Regions from separate parts of the Kitasatospora sp. NPDC006697 genome, predicted to be linked through region 1. Evidence: riboswitches for the same ligand, from Rfam matches in the RefSeq annotation. Region 1 holds a riboswitch; each other region holds the start of a gene.

Region 1 (3,249 bases):
ACCGAGCGCGGCGAGCCGTCCACGCGCCTCGTGCACCTGCGCCGCCGTGGAGACCCCGCCGTGCCAGCCGTCGCCGAACCGCAGCGCCCGGCGCAGGGCGGCGTCGCTCTGGCCGCCGATCCAGACCTCCGGCCCGCCCTTGGCACGCGGGGTGGTGGCGGGGCGCACACCGTCCAGGGTGGTGAACCGGCCGCGGTGGTGCACCGGCTCGCCGGACCAGAGCGCCCGCAGCACGGTCAGCGCCTCGTCGGTGCGGGCGCCGCGGTGGCGGGGTTCGAGGCCCAGGGCGGCGAACTCCTCGGGGTTCCAGCCGGTGCCGACGCCGAGCGCGAAGCGTCCGCCGGAGATCACGTCCAGGCTGGCGGCCTGCTGGGCCACGATCAGCGGGTGGCGGTAGGGGAGCGCCAGGATGCTGGTGGCCAGCCGGATCCGCCCCGTCGCGCCGGCCACCGCCGAGAGCACCACCAGCGGGTCCAGGGTGGCGCCGCCCTCGCTCGCCAGCACGTGGTCGGACATCAGCAGGTAGTCGAAGCGCAGCTGCTCCGCCCGCACTGCCGTCTGCAGCACCGTCCCGCCCGCGCCGGCCGGCCAGCGCGGCGGCTCCAGGGATACGCCCAGTTGCATCGTGCGGTGCCGCCTTCCAGGAATCCGGGGGTTCGCGACCCACCCTAGACCGCGGCTGACGCGGCGTCAGCCCATCCCACGTTGTATTCTGCAACTACCATCGCAGCCACAGCAGCAAGGAGCACGTCGTTGGCCGCCCGGGACGCCTCGATCGACACCATCCAGCGCGAGCTGACCGCCTTCGCCCGCCGGGCCCGGCACAAGGCCTCGCAACTGCACCCCGAGCTCTCCCTGGTGACCTACAGCATGCTCGACCTGATGTACGAGCGCGGCGGCTGCCGGGCGGCCGACCTGGCCGCGCACTTCCTGCTCGACAAGTCGACGGTCAGCCGGCAGGTCGGCGCGCTGGAGAAGCTGGGGCTGGTCGACCGGGAGACCGACCCGGAGGACCACCGCGGGCAGATCCTGCGGCCCAGCGAGGCCGGGCTGCTGCTGCTCCGGGAGGCCTACGAGATGCGGCGGCGCTCCTTCACCGAGCGGTTCACCGGCTGGAGCGACGAGGACCTGGCCGACCTGGCCCGCCACCTGGTGCGCTACGGCGAAGCCGACTGAGCCGCCGCGGCGCCGGCACAACGCGCCGTGGCCGGCCGCCCGACGGAATCGTCGGAGCGGCCGGCCACGAGGGGCAGTGGAGCTCGGGATCAGTACGCCGAGTGGGTCTGCCAGAAGGCCCAAGCGGCGTTCGGGCTGCCGTAGGTCTCGTTCATGTACTGCAGCGCCCACTTGATCTGGGTGGCCGGGTTGGTCTGCCAGTCGGCGCCCGCGGAGGCCATCTTGTTGCCGGGCAGGGCCTGCGGCAGGCCGTAGGCACCCGAGCTGGGGTTGGTCGCGGTGATGTTCCAGCCGGACTCGTGGGTGATGATCTGGTCGAACGCGGCCAGCTGGCCGGCCGGGACGATGGAGGCGGCCAGCGCCTGCAGCGAGCCCGCGGAGGTGTCGGCCGGGGCGGTGACGGCGGTCTGGGTGGTGGTCGCGGCGGCCGGCGCGGACTTGGCCGGGGCGCTCTGCTGCTGCGCCGGGGCCTGGGTCCGGGCCGGAGCCTGGGTCTGCGCCTGGGCCGGAGCGGCCGCGGCCTGCTGCTGGCCGCCGAGCGACAGGTGCTGGCCCGGGAAGATCGTGTCGGGACCGTGGGTCAGCACGGACTTGTTCAGCTGGTACAGGCCCTGCCAGCCGCCCTGCACGTTGTGCGCGTTGGCGATCTTGAACAGGGTGTCGCCACCGCGGACGGTGTAGCCCGCCGGAGCGGCGGCCTGGGTCTGCGCCGGGGCGGCGGCCTGCGGGGCCGACTGCACCTGGGCGGCCGGCTTCGCGGCGGCCGGGGCGGCCTGCTGCTGGGCCGGGGCGGTGTAGCGGTGGTGCTGCTGCGCGGCGTGGTGCTCCGGGGCGTGGTGCTCCGGGGCGGCGCTGGCGCCACCGGCGGCGATCAGCGGAAGGCCGGCGCCGACACCGGCGATCACGGCGATGGCGACGGTGCGCTTGACGGCGGCGCGGCTGGGCAGGCTGGGACGACCGTTGACGGACATCATGACGTGCGATTCCTCTCCCACGCCTACGAGGTGAGCTGTCGGATTCGGGCTGGAGTTGCCCGGCCGCGCTGAGCACGGCTTCACCCCAAGCCCCGCCCGGACGAGTCCGGGTGGGGCGACTTACCTGTGGTTCCCCCGCCCCTGCCGCGGTGCTGGTGCACGTGCTCGCTCGGTCCGGTGGCAGGGCTCGGCGTTCCGGAGAGCGAGGTTCGTGTGGAGACGAACGAGATGCACCGTAAACAGGCCGACGGTCCTATCACAAGCGGATGTGAGGTGTCTCATGTTCGGACCGGGGCCTCGAGGGGAAGGCGCCAGGGTCTTGCCGCCGGCCTCAGCCCTCCTGCCAGAGCGTCGGCGAGACCCCGCCCGGGACGGCGTCCGCCGGGCCGTACGGCTGCCGGGTGAGCACCGTGCCGCCGAGGTCCAGGTGCGAGACCGAGCCGTCCGCCCGGTGCACCACCCGCAGCTGCTCGCCCGCGTGGTAGCCGTCCTGCGCCGTCCAGCTGCCGTCCGGGTCGGCCCGGAAGTGCGTGCAGTCGCCGTCCGCCTCGCGCAGCGTCAGGCCGCGCTTGGTCATCAGCACCAGGGTGAGCGGTGCCGGGCCCCAGAACCAGTGGCCGGTCAGCGCCAGCAGCTCCGGGTCCACCTCGATCGCCGGGCGCCAGGGCTCGGGGAAGCGCGGCTCGCGGTCCGCCACGATCCGCAGCAGATCGGCAGCGACCCGGCCGGGCGCGGCACCTGACGTGGCGTTGGCCAGCACCACCGCCGCCACGTCCTCCTCCTCGCAGGCCCAGAGCGCGGCCCGGAAGCCCGGCACCGAACCGGTGTGCCCGAAGAGCAGCCGGCCGTGCTCGCGGCGCAGTTGCAGGCCCAGTCCGTAGCCCTCGGTCCAGTCGCCGTCCGGGGCCGCGGCCGGACGGCGCATCTCGGCCAGGGTCTGCGCCGAGAGCACCTTGTCGTTGCCGAAGGTGGTCCCGCAGGAGAGGAAGGCGGCGAGCCGGCCCAGGTCGGCGGCGGTGGACCAGAGCTGGCCGGCCGGCGCCATCCGCCCGGTGTCGGTCAGCGGCTCGGCCGTCATCACGTCCGCCCACGGGTGCAC
Region 2 (3,249 bases), on a different contig from region 1:
CGCAGCTTGGCCTGCACCTGCTGCTTGCTGCGGCCCAGCGCGTCCCGCACCGCCTCCAGCTCGGCCAGCTTGCCGGTGGCCTCGGCCCGGCGCTGGTCGAGCCGGCGCTGCTGCTGCTGGATGCCGCGCAGCGAGTCGGCCCGCTCCCGGCCGAGCTGGGCCAGACTGCTGGCCCGGGCCAGGTAGCCGTCGGGGTCGCTGGAGAGCATCAGCTGCACCGCCGGGTCCATCCCGCCGGCCCGGTACTGGGCCGCGGCGAGTCCGGACAGGCCGGTCCGCATGGTGTTGAGCTGCTCCTGGTCGGCGGCCACCTCGCCCTGCAGCGCGGTGGCCTCGGCCTGCAGCCGCTTGGCGTCCTCCTCGGCGGCGGTGGCCCGCTCCGAGGCCTGCTCGGCCTCCGCGTAGAGCTGGTCGACCTGGGCCTTGACCTCGTTCTTGTCGGGCCGCCCCGCCGGGTCCGCCTGCGCGCCGCCGGCCGTTATCGCCAGCGCCGTGGTCGCGGCGGCAGTGACCGCCAGGACCCGGGCGAGCCGCCGGGGGCCCTGCTGGGAGGTACGGCCCGGGAGTACCGGGCGTTGCGGCATCGCCATGGGCTGACGACTCCAATCGGCTGCTGGTCGTGTCCGAGCGCCGACGTTAGCGAGTCGGGACCAACGAGTCCAAACCCCTGCTGATACGAATATTTGATCCAAAATCAGACATCTGCACCAGAACGGCCCGGCTCCCTTGCGGGGGCCGGGCCGTTCCCTGACGACGCGTCAGTCGCCTCAGGGGCGGACGATCGCCGCGATCGGCATCACCGTCGCGGACTCGTACCGGACGTTGGCGCCGGTGTGCGGGGCGTGGATGATCTGGCCGCCGCCGACGTACATGCCGATGTGGTGCATGTCGGAGTAGTAGACGATCATGTCGCCCGGCTGCGCCTTGGAGATGTCCGTGCCGATGTTGGTGCCGGCCGAGGCCTGCTCCTCGGAGGTGCGCGGCAGCGAGACGCCGGCCTGCGCGTAGGCCCACTGCATCAGGCCGGAGCAGTCGAAGGAGGTGGGGCCGGTGGCGCCGTAGACGTACGGCATGCCGAGCCGGGTGATCGCGGCGGCGACGGCGGCCGAGGCGTGCGAGCCGCCGGTCGAGGCCACCGTGGACGGCGGGGTGCTCGTGGTGCCGCCCGAGCCGGCGGAGCCCGTGGAGCCGAGGTCGGTGCGGGTGGTGTCGCGGGAGGCGGCGGCCTGCTGGGCGGCGGCGGCCTTGGCGTCCGCGGCGGCCTTCTCGGCGGCGGCCTTGTCGGCGGCGGCCTGCTTGGCCTCGGCGGCGGCGATCGCCTGGCGCTGCTGCTCGGTCAGCGAGTTGAGCAGGTCCTGGGCGGCCTTCAGCTTGCCCTGGACGTCGTCCTTGGCGGCCTTCAGCTGCTGGGTGGTGGCGTCCAGGTCGGCGAGCTTGCTGCTGGCCTCGCTCTTGTCCTGGTCCAGCTTGCGCTGCTCCTGCTGGAGCTGCTTCAGGGTCTCGCCCTGGGTGCTGTTGAGCTCGTTGATCGAACCGGCCTGGGTGAGGAAGCTGTCCGGGTTCGAGTTGAGCATCAGCTGCACGGTCGGGGATATCCCGCCGTTGGCGTACTGGTCGGCGGCCACCCCGGCCAAGCCGTTCTGCAGGTTGGTCACCTGGTCCTGCTGCCGGGCCACCTGGTCCTGCAGCTGGGTCACCTGCTGCTGCAGCGCCTGCTGCTTGCCCTGCGCGCCCTCGTAGGCCTGGCTCGCGGCCTCGGCCTTGGAGTTCAGGTCATCGACCTGGGCCTTCACCTGGTCCAGCGTGGGCGCCGGGTCGGCGTGCGCGCCGGTCTGTGCGGAGAGGGCGACGGCGGTCGCGGCAGCGGCGGTCAGGATCGACGCGCGGGTACGGCCGACGGGCTTGGGACGACGATGGGACGCCACGAATCCTTCTTCCTCAGACCGCCTACCGGGTGAGCTGACGGGTTCGGGCTGGAAGACGTGCCCTACGACGCCTCACCGGCCTGCCGGCCGACCTGGCGCCGATTCACCCCGGAGGAACGAGTGGTTCCCCGGCTCCGGTCCGCAGCACCCCCTGAGGGGCTCCCCCATCGGACAGTCAACTGTCCGCGCTGCTTTCCAGACTCGGCGGTAACCCCCGCTGTCACCCGGGTCGGGTGAACGCCATCGCGGTGGTCGTTAGGTGACCCTAGTGACAGATCCGTGATCTGTTCAAATCCTTGTCGGAAGAAAGGTCCAACTTTGACTGTCCGTGATATGACCCTCACCGACCCGTGATCGAGCCGTGCACGCAGCAGTGGTGCGGCTCACAGCACGACTGACCGGCCCTCACCCGGGGGGCCGGCCGGTCGGGGCGACGGAGCGTCAGACCCGGCGGATGGTGTTGATCGGGCCGATCACGGTGGCGTCCGCGATCCGGACCACGTCGCCGGTGTGCGGGGCGTGCACCACCTTGCCGTTGCCGATGTACATGCCCACGTGGTGCCGGTCCGCGCCGTAGATCACCAGGTCGCCGGGCTGCGCCTGGGAGAGGCTGGGCACCGCGGTGCCGACCGTGGCCTGCTCCTGCGAGGTGCGCGGCAGCGAGACGCCGGCCTGGTTGTAGGCCCAGAGCATCAGGCCGGAGCAGTCGAAGTAGGTGCTGCCGGTGGCGCCCCAGACGTAGGCGTCGCCGAGCTTGCTCAGCGCGGCCTGCACGGCCTGGCCCGCGTAACCGCCGGCCTGCGGCAGGTTGACGGGCTGGCGGGTGTCGCTGCGGGAGGCGCGGTCCTGGGCGGCCAGCGCGGCCCGGTCGGCGGCGCTCAGCGAGTTGAGCAGCTTCTGGGCGGCGGTCAGCTTGGCCTGCACGTCCGCCTTGGCCTGGTTCAGCTCCTGGGTCGAGCGGTCCAGCTCGGCCAGGGTGTCCGCGGCTTCCTTCTTCTCCTGGTCCAGCTTGCGCTGCTGGCCGGTGAGCGACTTCAGCGCGTCCGTCTCGGTACTGGTGGCCACCTGCATGCTGGCCGTCTTGTCCAGGTAGGACTGGGGGTCCGAGTTGAGCATCACCTGCACGGCGGGGTCGATCCCGCCGTTGCGGTACTGGTCCCCGGCGACCGCGGCGAGGCCGGACTGCAGGTCCGTCACCTCCTGCTGGGTGCGGGCGACCTGGTCCTGCAGCTGGGCGGCCTGCTGGCGCAGCTGGTCGCCGCGCTCCTTGGCACCGTCGTACTTCTCCGAGGCGGCCTCGGCCTGCTGGTTCAGCCCGTCGACC
Region 3 (3,249 bases), on a different contig from region 1:
GCCGGTGCGGTCCAGCGCGGCGGCCAGGTCCTCGGCCACGCCCGGGCGGGGGTCGGCCAGGAGCAGCCCGACGGCTCCGGCAGCGGTGAACCGCCGGGCCGGGCCGTCGCCGTCGCCGCCGTCGAGCACCGCGATGACCACCACTTGACCGGCTACTCGCATGGCCTGCTCCTCCCTGGGGGCGACACCGCACTGGCGCCCACCGTTCGTATCGGAGGATCGTAGGCTTCGGCTGACCCTCCGCAACAGGGATTACCCGTCAGGTGACCAGACTCACTCACCGCGGCCAACGGATACCGTCAAGACATGCCCGCATCGCCGACTGAGTCCATGCCACCCCTGTTCACCTGGGAGTTCGCCGCCGATCCCTACCCGGCGTACGCCTGGCTCAGGAAGCACGCGCCGGTGCACCGCACCACGCTCCCGAGCGGGGTCGACGCCTGGCTGGTGACCCGGTACGCCGACGCGCGCCAGGCGCTCGCGGACGCCCGGCTCTCCAAGAACCCGGCGCACCACAGCGAGCAGGCGCACCGCACCGGGCGGGTCGGCATCCCGGGGGAGCGGCAGGCGGACCTGATGACCCATCTGCTGAACATCGACCCGCCGGACCACACCCGGCTGCGGCGGCTGGTCTCCAAGGCGTTCACCCCGCGCCGGGTGGCCGAGTTCGAGCCGCAGGTGCAGCTGCTGACCGACCGGCTGATCGACTCCTTCGCGGCCCGTGGCACGGCCGACCTGATCCACGAGTTCGCCTTCCCGCTGCCGATCTACGCGATCTGCGACCTGCTCGGGGTGCCGGCCGAGGACCAGGACGACTTCCGCGACTGGGCCGGGATGATGATCCGGCACGGCGCCGGCCCGCGCGGCGGGGTGGCCCGGGCGGTCAAGAAGATGCGGGCCTACCTGCTGGAGCTGATCCACCGCAAGCGCGCCGACCCCGGCGAGGACCTGATCTCCGGTCTGATCCGGGCCAGCGACCACGGCGAGCACCTGACCGAGAACGAGGCCGCGGCGATGGCCTTCATCCTGCTCTTCGCGGGCTTCGAGACCACCGTGAACCTGATCGGCAACGGCCTGCACACGCTCATGAACCACCCCGCGCAACGGGCGGAGCTGCAACGCTCGATCGCGGCCGGCGAGACCGGGCTGCTGGCCACCGCGGTCGAGGAACTGCTGCGCTACGACGGGCCGGTGGAGCTGGCCACCTGGCGGTTCGCGACCAGCCCGCTGACCATCGGCGGGGTGGACATCCCGGTCGGCGACCCGGTGCTGGTGGTGCTGGCGGCGGCCGACCGCGACCCGGCGCGGTTCGGCGGAGCGGACACCCTGGAGCTGGCCCGGCAGGACAACCCGCACCTGGGTTTCGGTCACGGCATCCACTACTGCATCGGCGCGCCGCTGGCCCGGCTGGAGGGCCGTCTGGCGCTCGCCACCCTGCTGACCAGGCTGCCCGATCTGCGCCCGGCAGCCGACCCGGCGGAGCTGCGGTGGCGCGGCGGACTGATCATGCGCGGTCTGCGCCAACTCCCGGTTTCGTTCACACCTGAGAGCCCGCGGGGCTGATGGGACGGCGGAGGCGCTCGGCTGACGGCGTGTCGGACAGCCTCGGAAGTCAGTGATCTGAATGGGGATCAATGCGGACATAGCTGATCAGTAGGTGGGCGATCGATCGCGCTCCGTAATTCTGACGTGATGTCGGCGATATGAGCTTGTGATTGTTCAGCAGATCTGCCTACTCTCCGTGGAGTTCGCGGCAGCGAACCCCGTGCGCGGAAACGCCGAGCCCTGCCCACCGCGCAGCCGGGCAACCCGACTTCCCCATGGGCAGGGGCGGGGGACCCAGGTTTTCTGCCGTCTCCCACGGCTAGGGGTGAAGCCGACCGCCGGAGCGATCCGGGCGGCCGGCCGGGCCATCCTCACCGGTCCGAACCCGACAGCTCACCTCGCAGGCGTGCGGAGAGGGACACCTTCATGCTGCTCAGTGGCACTGGCCGCCATCGCCGTCGCACCACCGCGGAGAAGGCCATCGCCGTCGCCGGCGTGGCCGGCGCGGGCCTCGCTCTGCCGCTGCTCACCGCGGCCGGGGCGCACGCCGCGCCGGTCTCGGTCTGGGACGGCGTCGCCAACTGCGAGTCCACCAACAACTGGTCGATCAACTCCGGCAACGGCTTCTACGGCGGGCTGCAGTTCACCTCCTCGACCTGGGCCGCGTACGGCGGCACCCAGTACGCCCCGCGTGCCGACCTCGCCAGCAAGGACCAGCAGATCGCGGTGGCCGAGCGGGTGCTGGCCTCGCAGGGTCCGGGCGCCTGGCCGGTCTGCTCGGTGAAGGCCGGGCTGTCCAAGGGCGGCGGCGCCGCCGCGGTGGACACCGGCAGCGACTCCGCGCCGACCACCCGGTCCGCGCCGAGCACGCCGAAGCAGACCCAGCCCAGCAGCCCCAGGCCCAGCCAGTCGACGCCCGGTCAGTCGAAGCCGGCCGCCCAGCCGAGCACCCCGGCGCCGGCCGCCGCTCCCGCGAAGCCGGCCGCCCCCAGTCCGGCGAAGCCGCAGACCGGCGGCTACACCGTGAAGCCCGGTGACACCCTGTCGAAGATCGCCACGGCGCAGCAGATCGTCGGCGGCTGGCAGGCGCTGTACCAGCACAACCAGTCGGTGATCGGCGGCGACCCGAACCTGATCTACCCGGGCCAGGTGCTGGACGCCGGCTGAGCCGACTTCCGCGCCCGGATTCCCAGCCCTGCGTGAAGCCGCAGGCCGGAAGCGGTCCGGGGACGTTCAACCCGGCGTCCCCGGACCACACCGAACAGGCATTCAGGTGAACTACCGGCAGGTAGCAGAGCCACACCGTGAGACGGGAGCGAGGTCCGGGTGGCCCGGCCGGTCGGTGCGGTTAGGCTCTGGTCGTAACGCCCCCGCCATCCCTGTCCGCAGGACCGCTTCCGCAAGGAGATGCATAGTGCCGTCCATTGATGTCGTCGTCGCCCGCGAGATCCTCGACTCCCGCGGTAACCCCACGGTCGAGGTCGAGGTCGGCCTCGACGACGGCAGCACCGGCCGCGCCGCTGTCCCGTCCGGCGCCTCCACCGGTGCCTTCGAGGCGCTGGAGCTGCGCGACGGCGACAAGAACCGCTACGGCGGCAAGGGCGTCGAGAAGGCCGTCCTCGCCGTGATCGAGCAGATCGGCCCGGAGCTGGTGGGCTACGACGCCACCGAGCAGCGGCTGATCGACCAGGCGATGCTCGACCT

What was found. Region 1 has a riboswitch for cyclic di-AMP ahead of ACFYNO_RS11950 (transglycosylase SLT domain-containing protein). Riboswitches for the same ligand answer to the same signal wherever they lie in the genome.
Region 2: it holds a riboswitch for cyclic di-AMP, as region 1 does, so the genes downstream of both, ACFYNO_RS02805 (NlpC/P60 family protein) here and ACFYNO_RS11950 (transglycosylase SLT domain-containing protein) in region 1, are expected to answer to the same signal.
Region 3: it holds a riboswitch for cyclic di-AMP, as region 1 does, so the genes downstream of both, ACFYNO_RS19870 (transglycosylase family protein) here and ACFYNO_RS11950 (transglycosylase SLT domain-containing protein) in region 1, are expected to answer to the same signal.

The regions. Positions count from the first base shown of each region.
Region 1 is NZ_JBIAGU010000007.1:82,677-85,925, reverse strand. Features, by position in the region: gene ACFYNO_RS11960 (LLM class flavin-dependent oxidoreductase) at 1-624, opposite strand, end outside; gene ACFYNO_RS11955 (MarR family winged helix-turn-helix transcriptional regulator) at 754-1,176, shown strand; gene ACFYNO_RS11950 (transglycosylase SLT domain-containing protein) at 1,266-2,150, opposite strand; cyclic di-AMP (ydaO/yuaA leader) riboswitch at 2,158-2,318, opposite strand; gene ACFYNO_RS11945 (serine hydrolase domain-containing protein) at 2,482-3,249, opposite strand, start outside.
Region 2 is NZ_JBIAGU010000001.1:630,604-633,852, forward strand. Features, by position in the region: gene ACFYNO_RS02800 (NlpC/P60 family protein) at 1-590, opposite strand, end outside; gene ACFYNO_RS02805 (NlpC/P60 family protein) at 768-1,925, opposite strand; cyclic di-AMP (ydaO/yuaA leader) riboswitch at 1,929-2,082, opposite strand; gene ACFYNO_RS02810 (NlpC/P60 family protein) at 2,367-3,249, opposite strand, start outside.
Region 3 is NZ_JBIAGU010000013.1:94,694-97,942, forward strand. Features, by position in the region: gene ACFYNO_RS19860 (hypothetical protein) at 1-162, opposite strand, end outside; gene ACFYNO_RS19865 (cytochrome P450) at 331-1,563, shown strand; cyclic di-AMP (ydaO/yuaA leader) riboswitch at 1,801-1,966, shown strand; gene ACFYNO_RS19870 (transglycosylase family protein) at 1,972-2,712, shown strand; gene eno (phosphopyruvate hydratase) at 2,960-3,249, shown strand, end outside.